Regions from separate parts of the Neorhizobium sp. LMR1-1-1.1 genome, predicted to be linked through region 2. Evidence: riboswitches for the same ligand, from Rfam matches in the RefSeq annotation. Region 2 holds a riboswitch; the other holds the start of a gene.
The links. Region 2 has a riboswitch for thiamine pyrophosphate ahead of thiB (thiamine ABC transporter substrate binding subunit). Riboswitches for the same ligand answer to the same signal wherever they lie in the genome.

Region 1 (7,983 bases), on a different contig from region 2:
TGTTCAATTCGAAAATCATGCAGTCCTCACGGGCGCAAGCCCTGATGCTTATCGGCCCGGCGCTGGCGGTTTATGCCACCTTCGCCATCTGGCCGATGATCGAAGTCGTGTTCCTGAGCTTCCAGCACTGGAACGGCCTCGATCCGCACAGGGAATGGGTGGGGCTTGAGAATTACCGCTACATTTTGACGAATGACGCGGTGTTCTGGGTTGCCCTGCGCAACACCATCACCTGGACCGTTCTTGCCGTCATTTTCCCGCCCACGATCGGCCTGCTGCTGGCGCTCGGCCTCAATCAGCAACTCTTTGGTCGGGTACCGATGCGCGCCGTCTATTATTTGCCGGTCATCATCGCACCGATCGCGGTCGCGACGATCTGGCGATGGATGTATGACCCGTTCTTCGGCCTGTTCAATCAGGTCCTCACCAGTCTGGGCCTGCAGTCGCTGATCAGCGACTGGCTGGGTGACCGCGAGATCGCTCTCTATTCGATGTTCGTCGCTTATACCTGGCAGTATGTCGGCTTTTCCATGGTGCTTTTCCTCGCCGGCCTGCAGAGCGTCGATCGTTCGCTTGTCGAGGCCGCACGCATCGATGGTGCGAGCCGCTGGCAGGTTTTCCGGCATGTGACGCTGCCGGCGCTGCGGGTAACGTTGGCGATCGTCCTCGTCCTGTCGACCATCTCCTCCCTCAAGGCCTTCGATATCGTCTACGGCATGACCGGTGGTGGCCCGGCCCAGTCGACACAGATGCTGGCTCTATGGGCCTTCATGCAGTCGATGCAGATCTTCGATTTCGGCAGAGGCTCGGCGATTTCGGTCATCCTGCTTCTGGTCACGCTGACCATCGTAGTTCCCTACCTGCGCTGGTCGCAACGTGATGAAGGAGCAGGCGAATGACTGCTATAGCACCCCGCCAGGAAGACGACGCCTTGCTGCTCAAGCCGCGCCGGGACCCTTTTCTGATCATCCTCTGGATAATCCTCGTCACCTTTGCGCTGGTCTGGATTGCGCCCGTCGTTCTGATCGCATTCACGGCGCTCAAGTCGAATGCCGAGGTTATGGCAACAAGCGCCTTCACGCCGCCGGAAGCCATCGCCTGGAACAACTTTTCCGGCGCCTGGGCGCGCGGCAATTTCGAGACGACGTTCAAGAACAGCGTCATCATCACCGTCATCAAGGTGCCGCTCGGCCTGATGTTTTCGGCGATGGCCGCCTATGCTCTGGCAAGGATCAGGCTGCGTTTCGGCAAACTGCTGCTTTTGTTCTTTCTCTTCGGTGCGATGATCCCGTTCCAGGTCATGCTGGCGCCGATCTTCACCCTGGTGAACGGTTTCGGCCTGATCGATACCTATCCCGGCGTCATCCTGCCTTATCTGGCCTTCGGCGTGCCCTATCAGGTCTTCATTCTGCACGGCTTCTTCAAGGCGGTGCCGAAGGAGTTGTCGGAAGCGGCGCTGATCGACGGGGCCTCGCATGTCACGGTTTTTCGCCGGATATTCCTGCCGATCTCGCTGCCGGTGCTGGCTGCGCTTCTGATCCTCGATTTCGTTTCCACCTGGAACGAATTCGCCATGGCGCTGGTGCTGCTGCAGGACCGTCACATGTGGACCCTGCCGCTCGGCCTGATGTCCTTCCAGGGGCAGTTCTCGACCGATTACGGCCAGCTGAATGCGGCGATCGCGATGACCGTGTTCCCCGCCATCCTCGTTTACATGATCTTCCAGAGATACTTCGTCAGCGGACTGACTTCAGGTGCGGTCAAGGGCTGAAAATCCAATCATATTCAGGAGTTAGAAATGTCAGAACAAGTGAGCCGCTGGGATGTCTTCGAGTTTTCCGCCAAGGGTCCCGCAGGCGGCAATCCCTATCTCGACGTCAGTTTCGCCGCGACGTTTTCGCTCGGCAATCGCGACGTAACGGTTCCCGGTTTCTATGATGGTGACGGCGTCTACAAGGTACGCTTCTGCCCGGACACCGAGGGTGCCTGGCGCTTCGTAACGACCGCCAGCGACAAGGCGCTGGCAGGCCTGAACGGCTCTTTGACCGTTGGTCCGGCCAAGTCGGGCGTTCACGGCCCGGTGCGGGTGCGCAACCAGTTTCATTTCGCCTATGCCGACGGCAAGCCATACCTGCCCTTCGGCACGACCTGCTATGCCTGGACGCACCAGACGGTCGAGCTGCAGGAGCAGACCTTCAGGACGCTCGAGACGGCGCCGTTCAACAAGATCCGCATGGGCGTATTCCCGAAAGACTATATCTACAACACCAACGAGCCGCTCTTCGACGTCTATGAGAAGCGCGCCGATGGCAGCCATGACATGGACAGGCCGAATTTCGAATGCTTCCGGCATTTCGAAAACCAGATCGGCCGTCTGATGGAAATGGGGATCGAGGCCGATATCATCCTCTTCCATCCCTATGACCGCTGGGGCTATTGCACGATGACGGAGGAGCAGGATTTCCGATATCTCCGTTATATCGTCGCGCGTATCGCCGCCTACCGAAATGTCTGGTGGTCGCTCGCCAACGAATACGACTTCCTTCTCGATACGAAGCCGATGGAACGCTGGGACCGCTTCTTCCAGATCATCGAGGAAGGCGATCCGCTGCGCCATCCGAAGTCGATCCACAATGGCGATGTGGACAAGAATTACGATCACCGCAAACCTTGGGTGGATCACGTCTGCATCCAGAACTGGGACGTCAAGAAGACGCTCGACTGGCGCGCCGCCTATGGCAAGCCTGTCGTCAACGACGAGCCCGAATACGAAGGCAATATCCCGAAGGAATGGGGCAATATCGATGGCCACGAACTGATTCATCGCTACTGGCTGACGCTTTGCCGTGGCGGCTATATCGGTCACGGCGAAACATTCCTCGATGCCAATGACGAACTCTGGTGGGCAAAGGGCGGCGTGCTTCATGGCGAGGCATCGGCGCGTATCGACTTCCTCCGCAAGATCTTCGAGGAGGATGCCGTCAATGGCCTGACCCCCATGCTGGAACGGGGCACGACCTACAAGCGGGTATCCGCGGCTCAGGATGGCGACGTCCGTTACATCTATTTCGGCGAGCATCAGCCGGTCGAATGGGCGCTCGGCCTGCCGGAAGAAGATGGCGACTGGGAAATCGATCTCATCGATGTCTGGAACATGAGCATCACGCCGCTGGAGAAGGGGCCGCTGCCGAAGGTTCACCCGCAGCGCATTACCGGTGGTTCTCATATCACCAACCAGTTTGCCGCCGCGTTCGGGCTGACGCTGCCGGGCCGGCCATATCTTGCTGTGCGCATACGCCCACGCAAGACGCATTAGAGAGGTATCATCATGGCGACGGTTCAAGTCTCCGATCTGCGCAAGAGCTTTGGTGCGCTCGAAGTGGTCAAGGGTGTTACGATCGACATCCGGGATGGGGAATTCCTCATCCTGGTTGGCCCGTCAGGCTGCGGCAAGTCGACCCTTCTCAGAATGATCGCCGGCCTCGAGGACATATCCGCAGGGCGTATCGATATCGGCGGGCGTGTGGTCAACACGCTGTCGCCGAAGGAACGGAACATCGCCATGGTGTTCCAGAACTACGCGCTCTATCCGCAGATGACGGTCGCCCAGAACATGGGCTTCTCGCTGGAAATCTCCGGCATGAAAAAGGCCGAGATCTACAAGAAGGTTGCGGAAGCATCCGAAATTCTCGGACTGACCCCGCTCCTGCAGCGCAAGCCGTCGCAATTGTCCGGCGGCCAGCGCCAGCGCGTCGCCATGGGCCGCGCGATCGTTCGCGATCCCGACGTCTTCCTGTTCGACGAACCGCTTTCCAACCTCGATGCCAAGCTGCGTGTGCAGATGCGCGCCGAGATCAAGGCGCTTCACCAGAGACTGGCGTCGACCATCGTCTATGTCACCCACGACCAGGTCGAGGCGATGACCATGGCCGATCGAATCGTCGTCATGCGCGGCGGCTGCGTCGAACAGATCGGCACCCCGCTGGAGCTGTACGACCGTCCGGATAACATGTTCGTGGCCGGCTTCCTCGGATCGCCTTCAATGAATTTTCTGCGCGGCAAGATCGAGGGCCAGTCCCTTCTTATTCCGGGCGGAGAGCGACTGGTGCTGCCATCGCTGCCGAAGGGTGGAAGCAGTGGTGACGTCGTGGTTGGCATCCGTCCGCAAGGCTTTGCCGTAGGCACGCAGGATGGCGCCATGGCGACGATCAAGGTGGTTGAGCCGACCGGCGCAGACACGCATGTTCTGGCCGATGTCGGCGGCACGGAAGTCACCTGTGTCGTCAACGACCGGGTGGATTTTGCGCCCGGTGAGGAGATCCGTCTGTCGATCAGTTCCGCCAAAGTCCACTTCTTCGATCCCGCGAGTGAAGTGCGGCTCGATTGAGGTAAAACCGACTGCGAGCCCGCGAGATTGAGCCCTCCGATTTCCCGCGGTGCTTGCATCACCTACTTGACCCGCTAGCTCGCCTGTCATAGCCTCATCGCATTCACCAGGGGTGTCCCGTCAAGGGGCTGAGATTCTGCTATCGCGCGCAGTGACCCGTTGAACCTGATCCAGTTCATACTGGCGTAGGGACGGTGCAAAACGCTGCGATAATTCTCAAATCCGTAAACCGGATTCCGTGATCGGCGTTCTTCCATCTTTCCGGCTCTAGGACTGGGTCTCCAACCTTGAAACTTGGAGCCTCACGATGAATATTGCCGCCAAAAATCAAAGCCCGACCGTTACCTCGGGCGCATTTCCGGCTTCCACCAAGATCCATGTTGCGGGCAGGGAATATCCCGATCTCCGCGTGCCGATGCGCGAGATCGCGCTTCACCCGACATCCGGCGAGCCGCCAGTCCTAGTCTATGACAGTTCCGGCCCCTATACCGATCCTGCCCATATCGTCGCGATCGACCAAGGCCTTCCGCGCCTGCGCGAAAACTGGGTTCTTTCTCGCGGCGATGTCGCCCGATACGAGGGGCGGCACGTCAAGCCGGAGGATAACGGTTTTGCCACCGGCGAGCGGCTGACGCCCGAGTTCCCCATCCGCAACATGCCGCTCAAGGCGAATGCAGGCCGTGCGGTTACCCAGCTCGCCTATGCGCGCGCAGGCATCATCACGCCCGAAATGGAATTCATCGCCATCCGCGAAAACATCGGCCGGCAGGCTGCGAAGGAAGCCCTGACGCGGGATGGCGAAAGTTTCGGTGCGCATATCCCGGATTACATCACGCCGGAATTCGTACGCCACGAAGTTGCGGAAGGCCGCGCCGTCATTCCGGCAAATATCAACCACCCCGAAAGCGAACCGATGATCATCGGCCGCAATTTTCTGGTGAAGATCAACGCCAATATCGGCAATTCCGCCGTCACCTCGTCGATGGCGGAAGAGGTGGAAAAGATGGTCTGGGCGATCCGCTGGGGCGCCGATACGGTCATGGATCTTTCGACCGGCCGCAACATTCACAATATCCGCGAATGGATCATCCGCAATTCACCGGTGCCGATCGGCACGGTGCCGCTCTATCAGGCGCTGGAAAAGGTCAACGGCATTGCCGAGGATCTCACCTGGGAGGTCTATCGCGATACGCTGATCGAGCAGGCCGAGCAGGGCGTCGATTATTTCACCATCCATGCCGGCGTGCGGCTTTCCTATATCCACCTCACCGTCAATCGCGTCACCGGCATCGTTTCGCGGGGCGGGTCGATCATGGCCAAGTGGTGTCTGCATCATCACCGCGAGAGTTTTCTCTACGAGCATTTCGACGAGATCTGCGACATCGCCCGCGCCTATGACGTGACCTTTTCGCTGGGCGACGGCCTGCGTCCCGGCTCGATTGCCGATGCCAATGATGCCGCGCAGTTCGCCGAACTGGAGACACTCGGAGAACTAACGAAAATCGCCTGGGAAAAGGATTGCCAGGTGATGATCGAAGGCCCCGGCCATGTGCCGATGCACAAGATCAAGGAGAACATGGACAAGCAGCTGAAGACCTGCGGCGAGGCGCCGTTCTATACGCTCGGTCCGCTTACCACCGATATCGCGCCCGGCTACGATCACATCACCTCGGCCATCGGGGCTGCGATGATCGGTTGGTTCGGCACCGCCATGCTCTGCTACGTCACGCCGAAGGAACATCTGGGCCTGCCGGATCGCGATGACGTCAAGACCGGTGTGATCACCTACAAGATAGCAGCCCATGCCGCCGATCTGGCAAAAGGCCATCCGGGGGCGCAGCTGCGCGACGATGCCCTGTCGCGCGCCCGTTTCGAGTTCCGCTGGGAGGACCAGTTCAATCTGTCGCTCGACCCGGATACGGCGCGGAATTTCCACGACGAGACGCTTCCCAAGGACGCACACAAGGTGGCGCATTTCTGCTCCATGTGCGGGCCGAAATTCTGCTCGATGCGGATCTCACACGATATCCGCGCCGAGGCGCAGAAGGAGGGGCTTGAGGCGATGGCGGCGAAATATCGCGATGGTGGTGATCTCTACATGCCGGTGGAAAACCCATTGGCAAATGCCGGGAGTGAGGCCTGATGTCTCTGTTTCTCGTCAAAGGGGCCGGCGTTGCCGGCCTCACGGTGGCTTATGAACTTCTCAGGCGCGGCGAAGATGTCGATATCGTCGATTATCAGGATACGATCGGGCAGGGCGCATCGCATTTCGCCGGCGGCATGCTGGCGCCCTATTGCGAGCGTGAGGCGGCGGAAGAGATCGTGCTGACACTCGGGCTCGATGCCGCCGATTGGTGGGACAGGGCGGTGCCGGGTGCGGTCATTCGCAACGGCACGCTGGTCGTGGCGCAGCCGCGTGACTTGGCCGATCTCACTCGGTTTGCTTCGCGCACACGCGGTCATGTCTGGCTTGGCAGAGACGAAATCGCCGATCTGGAACCGTCGCTTGTCGGCCGGTTCGACAAGGCGCTGTTCTTCGAAGGTGAGGCGCATCTCGATCCGCGCCGGGCATTGGCAGGGCTGGCAAAGGCGATCCGCAACCATGGCGGACAGTTTCACCTCGGCTGTGGACCGCCGCCCAGGAAAAACTATACCGCCGTTCTCGATTGCACCGGCCCGGCAGCCATTCCCCATATTCCGGGCCTACGCGGCGTGCGAGGCGAAATGCTTTATCTGGAGACCCCCGATGTGGCTCTATCGCGTCCGGTCCGGATGCTGCACCCGCGCCATCCGATCTATGTCGTGCCACGCGACGATCACCGCTTCATGGTCGGTGCAACGATGATCGAGACGGAGGATGACGGGCCGATTTCGGCGCGCTCGCTGATGGAATTGCTGAACGCGGCCTATGCGCTGAATCCTGCCTTCGGCGAGGCGCGGGTGGTGGAAACCGGTGTCGGCATCCGTCCTGCCTTTGATGACAACGTTCCGCGGGTGGTGGAAATGGAAGGCGGATTGGCGATTGCCGGCATGCACCGCCACGGCTTTCTGCTGGCGCCGGCCATGGCGAAAAAGGCTGCTGGCCTGCTTTCCAACGGCTATGCCCTTCAGAAGGAACTGACCCTATGAACCTCATCGTCAATGGTGAAACTCAGTCCGTGGAGACGCGCACGCTTGCGGAGCTTCTGGCCGCGCTCGAATACGAGGGCGAATGGCTGGCTACCGCCATCAACGGCGATCTCGTCCATCGCGAGGATCGGGCGGATGCGCGTCTCCAGGAGGGAGACCGGATCGAAATCCTGTCGCCCATGCAGGGAGGATGAACCATGCTGAAACTATATGATGCGGAATTGTCATCGCGCCTGCTGCTCGGCACCGCGCGTTATCCGTCACCGGCCATTCTTTCCGAGGCGGTCAAGCGTTCCGGTGCAGGCATCGTCACCGTCTCGCTGCGCCGCGAGACATCCGGCGGCAAGACGGGCGGCGCGTTTTTCGAGCTGATCCGCCAACTGGGTGTTCGCATCCTGCCCAACACCGCCGGATGCCACAGCGCATCGGAGGCGGTGCTGACGGCAAAAATGGCGCGGGAAGTGTTC
Region 2 (7,983 bases):
CCGTGTTGGCGAATTGCAGGCAATGCGCGCCGCCTATCGCGGCCATAACGGACCGCAGGGCAGCGTTCAGGCCTCGGTTGCCGAGGGTCGCGAGTCCGGCAAGCTGGTCGTTGAAGCCGAAAACATCACAAAGGCATACGAGGAGCGCACAATCGTGGCGCCCTTCTCCATCCGCGTGCATCGCGGTGACCGCATCGGTCTGGTCGGCCCGAACGGCGCCGGCAAGACAACGCTCCTGAAGATGCTGACCGGCCAGCTGGAGCCCGACAGCGGCTGGGTCAAGCTCGGCACGAACCTGGAAATCGCAACCCTCGACCAGAAGCGCGAGGACCTCGATCCCGAGGATACCCTGTCCCATTATCTGACCGATGGTCGCGGCGAGACCCTGCTGGTCAACGGCGAACAGCGCCATGTTGCCGGTTACATGAAGGATTTCCTGTTCCAGCCTGAACAGATCCGCACGCCGATCAAGAACCTGTCGGGTGGCGAGCGCGCCCGTCTGATGCTGGCCCGCATGCTGGCAAGGCCTTCGAACCTCTTGATCCTCGACGAACCGACCAATGATCTCGACATCGAGACGCTGGACCTGCTGCAGGAAATCGTCGCTGGCTATAACGGCACCGTCATCCTCGTCAGCCACGACCGTGACTTCCTCGACCGGACCGTGACCTCGACTATCGCCCCGGCCACCCCGGATGCGCCCGATGGCCGCTGGATCGAATATGCCGGCGGCTACACCGACATGCTGGCGCAGCGCAAGGGCGCGCAGGAAGAGCGGAAAAAGGCGGAGAAAGCAGCCGAAAAGCCGAAGGCCGAAAACGCAGCCTCTTCCTCCGACGCACCCAGAGCCAAGGGAAAGCTCTCCTACAAGCAGAAGTTCGCGCTGGAGAATATTCCCAAGGAAATGGAAAAGGCCGAAGCCGAGATCGCTCTGCGAGAAAAGAAGATGGCCGATCCCAACCTCTTCACCAAGGACCCGGCAAGCTTCAACAAGTTGGCTGCCGAGATGGAAAAGCTGCGCGAAAAGCTGACCCAAATGGAGGAGGAATGGCTGGAGCTGGAAATGTTGCGCGAGGAAATCGAGGGTTGAGCACGATGCGACAGGCATCCGAAAATTAAATATTTGTTAGCCTTAACAAATATTTAATCAAGAAAATCAGTGTCTCGCCCCGGAACAATCCAGACATTCATCGCGTTTGGTGCGTGTCAGGTTGCTAAAACATGCAACTGGCAAAACCGAGATGAACTCTGGAGATGTCCAATGCTGACAAGTGTATCGCGTCGTCGGCTGGCAAATGAGGCGATGAATCAGCGCGTATTGATTATCGAGGATGAGTTTCTGATTGCGCTCGACGTGGCCGACACGATCGAGAACATGGGCCTGAAGGTGGTGGGGCTGGCGAATGCCCGCAAGCATGCACTTTCGCTCGCAGCCCATGCGGATATCGCGCTCGTCGATGTCAATCTCGCCGATGGCCGGACGGGACCGGAAATCGGCCGCGAACTTGCCGAACAATATGGCCTCACGGTCGTATTCATGACCGGCAATCCGGAAGATATCGCGGATGGCGTAGAAGGAACACTCGGCGTTCTGACTAAACCCGTCATGCCTGAAGTAGTCGAACAGACGATCGGTTATGCGATCGCCAACCGCCTCGGCGGCATGGCCATCGTTCCCCGCGAACTCAAGGTTTTTCGCGGAAACGCAAACTGAGTCAAAATTCCGGCATGGACTTGTCGAATCCGTGCCGCATCTTTCGTCCTTGGAGGAAGGGCGCCAGCTGATGGCGTCCATAATCAAGGAGGAATCGCGACATGCGGATGATTTTCGTGAACCTGCCGGTGGCGGATCTTCAGGCTTCAACGGCGTTTTACACGGCGCTGGGCTTCAACAAGAACCCCGATTTTTCCGATGACACCGCAAGTTGCATGGTCGTCAGCGAGCAGATCTACGTGATGCTTCTCACCCACGACAAGTTCCGCATGTTCATCAATGGCGATATCTCCGACGCCAGGAAGACGAAAGAGGTGCTGAACTGCCTTTCCGCATCGAGCCGCGACGAGGTTGACGGCTTCAAGGCAAAGGCGCTTGCCGCAGGAGGTGGCGAATGGAAGCCGAACATGGAAATGGGCCCTATGTACGGCTGCAGCTTCCAGGACCTCGACGGCCATGTCTGGGAAGTCATGTATATGGACATGTCCGGTGGGTGATCCACTGGCAATTGCGGCTCACCGATAAAAGCCCCCTCCCAACCATCCCCACAAGGGGGAGGGCTAACCTCGACGTGTCGCTTATGCCCGATTGGAAACAAGCGGGTGCGGCGGTTTTTTGTCCCCCTTTTTGGCGGAGATGGCCGGCAGGCCAGAGGGGAATTTTCATGAAGAGAACGATTGTGTTGCCCCTCTTGCCAGCATGAAGCGAGACCGGTAAATCTTTGCACGCTCTAACGGGGTGCCCTGCGTCTGCTGGGCTGAGAGGCGAAACGCCAACCCGCGGAACCTGATCCGGCTAACACCGGCGGAGGGATTAGACGGCTCGCAACCAGCGCCTATTCCCCACATCGACATTTTGAGGAGGCGCTGATGCGCGGGATTTCGAATTTTCTTCTGGCCGCCACGGCCATGCTTTTTACCCCTTTTGCTGCTGAAGCTCAGGACAAGACGCTCACCGTCTATACCTATGAGAGCTTCACCTCCGACTGGGGTCCCGGCCCGAAGATCAAGGCCGAGTTTGAAAAGACCTGCGCCTGCACCGTCAATTTCGTCGGCGTTGCCGATGGCGTGGCGCTTCTCACCCGTCTAAAGCTGGAAGGTACGGGATCGGAAGCCGATATCGCGCTCGGCCTCGATACCAGCCTGATCTCCGAAGCCAAAGCCACCGGCCTTTTCGAGGCGAACGGCGTCGATGCAGGCGCCGTCAAGGTTCCCGGCAATTATGCAGACGACACGTTCATTCCCTATGACTACGGCCACTTCGCCGTCATCTACGATACGCAAACGATCAAGAACCCGCCGAAGAGCCTCAAAGATCTGATCGAGGGGGACGCTTCGCAGAAGATCGCCATTCAGGACCCGCGCACCTCGACGCCGGGTCTCGGCCTTCTGCTCTGGGTAAAGTCCGTCTATGGCGACAAGGCGCCGGAAGCCTGGGCGAAACTCAGGGACCGGGTTCTGACCGTCACTCCCGGCTGGTCGGAAGCTTATGGCCTGTTCACCAAGGGCGAAGTGCCGATGGTGCTCTCCTATACAACCTCGCCGGCCTATCACATGGTCGAGGAAAAAAACGACCGCTATCAGGCCGCAAGTTTTTCGGACGGCCATTACATCCAGATCGAAGTCGCCGGCATGCTGAAACACGCCCGGGATAAGGATCTGGCGAAAAGCTTCCTGACGTTTCTGATATCGCCGGCCGCACAGGATATCATTCCGACCACCAATTGGATGATGCCAGCCGCCGCCGCCCCGCTGCCTGAGGCTTTCGACAAGCTTGTAAAGCCGGAAAAGACGCTGCTGATCGGCTCCGACGAGGTTGCGAAGAACCGTCAGGCTTGGATCGACGAATGGCTGACCGCCATGAGCAAGAAGTGACATGTCGAAACGGGCGGAATATCGCATTTGCTGACGACTGCTGAAAGACGACGCGGCATCGTTGCTGGCCTTGTCGTGCTTGCCGCCGTCATAGTCTTTGTCGGCACGGCGATCGCGACGCTGCTGGCCTGGGATGGCGATCAATCGGCATCCCGGCTTTTCACCGCCTATACCTGGAGCATTCTGCGCTTCACGCTTTGGCAGGCGGCCCTGTCGACCTTGCTGTCGGTTGCCTTCGCCATTCCGGTAGCGCTGGCACTGGCTCGCCGCCCCCGCTTTGCAGGCAGAGCCTGGATTCTTCGCCTCATGGCCTTGCCCATGGGCCTACCGGCACTCGTCGGCGCGCTCGGCCTCCTCGGCGTCTGGGGCAGGCAAGGAGTTTTGAACGGCTGGCTTACTGCCGCCGGACTGGAACACCCGGTCAGCGTCTACGGCCTTTCCGGCATTCTGCTTGCCCACACTTTCTTCAATATCCCGCTTGCCGTGCGCCTGCTGCTTGCCGTACTTGAGCGACTGCCGGCGGAGTACTGGCTTCTGTCGGCCAGCCTCGGCATGAAACCGCTCTCGATCTTCCGCTTTGTCGAATGGCCGGCGCTCGCGCGTGTCGTGCCAGGCGTCGCGGGGCTGATCTTCATGCTCTGCGCCACCAGCTTCACGCTAGTCCTCGTGCTCGGCGGCGGCCCGGCTGCAACCACGCTGGAAGTGGCGATCTACCATGCCCTGCGCTTCGATTTCGACCCGCCCCGCGCGGTCGCACTCGCCTTTCTGCAGATTGCCCTCACCGCAGCCGTGATCGGCCTCATCGCGTTTCTGCCGGCGGCAACCGATACGGTCTGGACCGCAGGCCGAAAGGTCTTGCGCCTCGACGGGCGCTCATCCGCATCCCGCCTGTGGGATGGCCTCATCATTGCTGTCGCCGTCATCTTCGTCGCCTCGCCGCTCTTCTCGGTTTTGGTCGCTGGCCTTCGTGCGGATCTCTGGAAACTCGTCAACGGACCACGCTTCATTCAGGCAGCCACGACAAGCCTTGTGATCGCCGTAACCGCCGCAGTGATCGCCGTCTCCGCATCGCTCGCCATCATCACGGCGCGGCAGGCGATCAGGGACCGGCGTGATCCCAATATTGCTGCACGGCTTCTATCGACCTCGCTCGCCGGCACATCCTCGCTTGTGCTCGTCGTCCCGCCAATCATTCTCGGCACCGGCTGGTTTTTGGTGCTTCGGCAATTCGGCAATGTCGCAGCGTTCGCCCCCTTTCTCGTCGCCTTCATCAATGCTCTGATGGCATTGCCCTTCGCCGTGCGGGTGCTCGAACCGGCACTGGATGACCACCACCATCAGACCGCCCGGCTGGCCACCTCACTCGGCATCAGCGGCCCTGCCAAGTGGCGGCTAATCGATCTCCCCGTCCTGACACGCCCGATACTCACCGCCCTCTCCTTCGCTATGGCACTTTCCCTCGGCGATCTCGGTGCGGTTGCCCTGTTCGGCTCCAGCGAGCTCGTCACCCTGCCCTGGCTGGTCTACAGCACGCTATCGAGTTACAGAACAAATGATGCGGATGGGCTGGCGCTGATCCTCGGCGTGATCTGCCTTGCCCTGACCATACTCGGCACCGCGGGCAAAAAGGAAAACGCGAATGCATGACGGCATCGTCCTCGACAAGGTCGCGCTGACGCTCGGCAAGACGAGTTTCGCTTTCGATTGCCGCATCGAACCGGGCGCAGTCACCGCGATCGCCGGCCCGTCGGGCGCAGGAAAATCGACGCTGCTCAATCTGATTGCCGGTTTCGAACGTCCGCAATCAGGCCACATCCTTATCGCCGGAATCGACCAGACCTTGAGCCACCCGTCGGAAAGACCGGTCTCGGTAGTCTTCCAGGATCACAACCTCTTCGCCCATCTCGACATCTTCACCAACGTCGCGCTTGGCCTCAACCCGTCTTTGCGGCTTTCCCCGCAAGACAGGGACCGCGCCGAAAACGCCTTGGTGCGTGTTGGTCTTGCCGGATTCGGCAAGCGCATGCCGGGCTCGCTATCGGGAGGAGAAAAACAGCGGGCAGCATTTGCCCGGGCTTTGCTGCGCAACAAGCCGGTGCTCCTGCTGGACGAACCCTTCGCAGCGCTAGACACCGATCTGCGTCTGCAAATGTCCGCCCTTCTTCTTGACCTGCATAAGGAAAATGCAAATACCGTGGTCATGATAACCCATGACCGCGAGGAAATTGCCCGCATTGCAGATCGCATCCTGCATGTCGAAAAGGGGCAGATCGCTACCGACGAAGCAAAGGCGGATTACCTTTCGCGATTTGCCGCACCCGTTTCGGCCCTATCCGGCACTGTGTGAACGAAAGTCATCAAGCGTGCATGGGCACCGCCACAATTTGGACGTGGCCCAATGGCATCGGCGTTCAAGTTTATTTTCTTTTCATACCCAGTAGGCAATACATATTCATTTAGGAATATCTGTGCAGTTGGCGCGAAAGACGGTAAGCGACAACGGGCGGAAGACGAAGCCAGACGCGACGGCAGGATGCCGAAGTGTAATTCCGGAGATGGTAGTGCAGGCGAAGACTGTAAAGACGGATCGTGCCAGGTGGCCGAGATTTTGGCAGCGTAGCCGCGCATTCCGTTCCGCAGCCACACTCTTTGCCGTCACCTCGATGCTTTACGGCTGCCAGTCGATCTTCGACCAGGCCTATACACCCAATGTATCGCCGTCGGAAAACCCGCAGACTGTCGACCAGGTTCAGAAGAATGACCCGCGTGCCGCAATGGGCGCCCGCGAGCATCCGCGCATTGTCGCAAGTTACGGCGGCGAATATCGCGATGCGAAGACCGAGCGTCTGGTCGCGCGTATCACCGGTGCATTGACGGCCGTTTCGGAAAATCCAACCCAGTCCTTCCGCATCACCATTCTGAATTCGCCGGCAATCAACGCCTTCGCGCTGCCAGGCGGTTATCTCTATGTCACACGCGGTCTGCTGGCGCTCGCCAACGATGCGTCGGAAGTGGCGGCCGTCCTGTCGCACGAAATGGGCCACGTCACCGCCAATCACGGCATCGAGCGTCAGAAGCGGGAAGAGGCGGAAGTCATTGCCAGCCGAGTCGTCGCCGAGGTCCTGTCGAGCGATCTCGCCGGCAAGCAGGCGCTCGCACGTGGCAAGCTGCGTCTCGCCGCCTTCTCCCGCCAGCAGGAATTGCAGGCGGATGTTATCGGCGTGCGCATGCTCGGCGAAGCCGGATATGATCCTTATGCAGCCGCTCGCTTCCTTGATTCCATGGCAGCCTACGCCCGCTATTCCGCCGTCGATCCAGATAACGACCAGAGCCTCGACTTCCTTTCAAGCCACCCGAATTCGGCCCAGCGTGTCGATCTCGCGCGCCGCCATGCCCGCGCCTTCGGCCAGGAAGGCGTCGGCGACCGTGGCCGCGATTATTATCTCGCCGGCATCGACGGTCTCCTTTACGGCGACAGCCCGCAGGAAGGTTATGTTCGAGGCCAGACGTTCCTACACGGCAGCCTCGGCATCCGTTTCGATGTTCCGCCGGATTTCCGGATCGACAACAAGGTCGAGGCGGTGCTCGCAACCGGCCCCGGCGAAAGCGCCATCCGTTTCGATGGCGTTGCCGCCGGCGACAATAACAACCTGACGAATTACCTGACGAGCGGCTGGGTTGCAGGATTGCAGCCGGAAACCGTGCGCGAGTCCACCGTCAACGGCCTGCCGGCCGCAACCGCCCGCGCCTCCGCCGAGCGCTGGGATTTCGACGTGACCGTCGTGCGCCTCAATGAGCAAATTTTCCGCTTTTTGACAGCGGTACCAAAGGGTAACACGACCCTACAATCTACGGCAGATACGCTACGCAACAGCTTTCGTCGTATGACGCCAGAAGAAATAGCCTCCCTGAAGCCGCTTCGCGTGCGGATCGTCACGGTTGGCCCAAGTGACACTCTTGCATCGCTCTCGGGTCGGATGATGGGAACGGATCGAAAACTCGATCTTTTCAAGCTCATCAACGCCCTGCCGGCCGGCGCGACGGTGTCGCCCGGCCAGAAGATGAAGATCATTTCCGAATAGGGGTGAAGGAACACCCCTTCACACTCAGCAGGCAGCGGCAGCCATCTGCGGATTGGCGGAAACGAGCGCCGACTTCAGCTTCTCGATGGCGCGGCTTTCGATCTGACGCACTCGTTCCTTGGAAATTCCAAGTTCGGTACCGAGCGCTTCGAGCGTCGCACCGTCGTCGGTGAGCCGGCGGGCACGAATGATCTTCTTCTCGCGGTCGTTAAGTTTGGTGAGCGCGCCCTGCAGCCATTTCAGCCGCCGTTCGCCGTCGATCATCCCCGAGACCTGCTCGTCGGGAAGTGGCTCGTTGCTCTCCAGCATGTCC

Region 1: linked by a shared signal. The riboswitch ahead of thiC (phosphomethylpyrimidine synthase ThiC) and the one ahead of thiB (thiamine ABC transporter substrate binding subunit) in region 2 are both predicted to bind thiamine pyrophosphate.

What each region holds. Positions count from the first base shown of each region.
Region 1 covers NZ_JBEGHE010000036.1:250,594-258,576, reverse strand. Annotated here, with positions in the region: gene MRBLMR1_RS21595 (carbohydrate ABC transporter permease) at 1-899, shown strand, start outside; gene MRBLMR1_RS21590 (carbohydrate ABC transporter permease) at 896-1,771, shown strand; gene MRBLMR1_RS21585 (DUF5060 domain-containing protein) at 1,799-3,316, shown strand; gene MRBLMR1_RS21580 (ABC transporter ATP-binding protein) at 3,329-4,387, shown strand; TPP riboswitch at 4,486-4,597, shown strand; gene thiC (phosphomethylpyrimidine synthase ThiC) at 4,695-6,530, shown strand; gene thiO (glycine oxidase ThiO) at 6,530-7,516, shown strand; gene thiS (sulfur carrier protein ThiS) at 7,513-7,710, shown strand; gene MRBLMR1_RS21560 (thiazole synthase) at 7,714-7,983, shown strand, end outside.
Region 2 covers NZ_JBEGHE010000058.1:113,709-121,691, reverse strand. Annotated here, with positions in the region: gene MRBLMR1_RS25780 (ABC-F family ATP-binding cassette domain-containing protein) at 1-1,090, shown strand, start outside; gene MRBLMR1_RS25775 (response regulator) at 1,262-1,714, shown strand; gene MRBLMR1_RS25770 (VOC family protein) at 1,816-2,211, shown strand; TPP riboswitch at 2,439-2,544, shown strand; gene thiB (thiamine ABC transporter substrate binding subunit) at 2,584-3,588, shown strand; gene thiP (thiamine/thiamine pyrophosphate ABC transporter permease ThiP) at 3,616-5,235, shown strand; gene MRBLMR1_RS25755 (thiamine ABC transporter ATP-binding protein) at 5,228-5,935, shown strand; gene MRBLMR1_RS25750 (M48 family metalloprotease) at 6,252-7,670, shown strand; gene MRBLMR1_RS25745 (RNA polymerase factor sigma-32) at 7,695-7,983, opposite strand, start outside.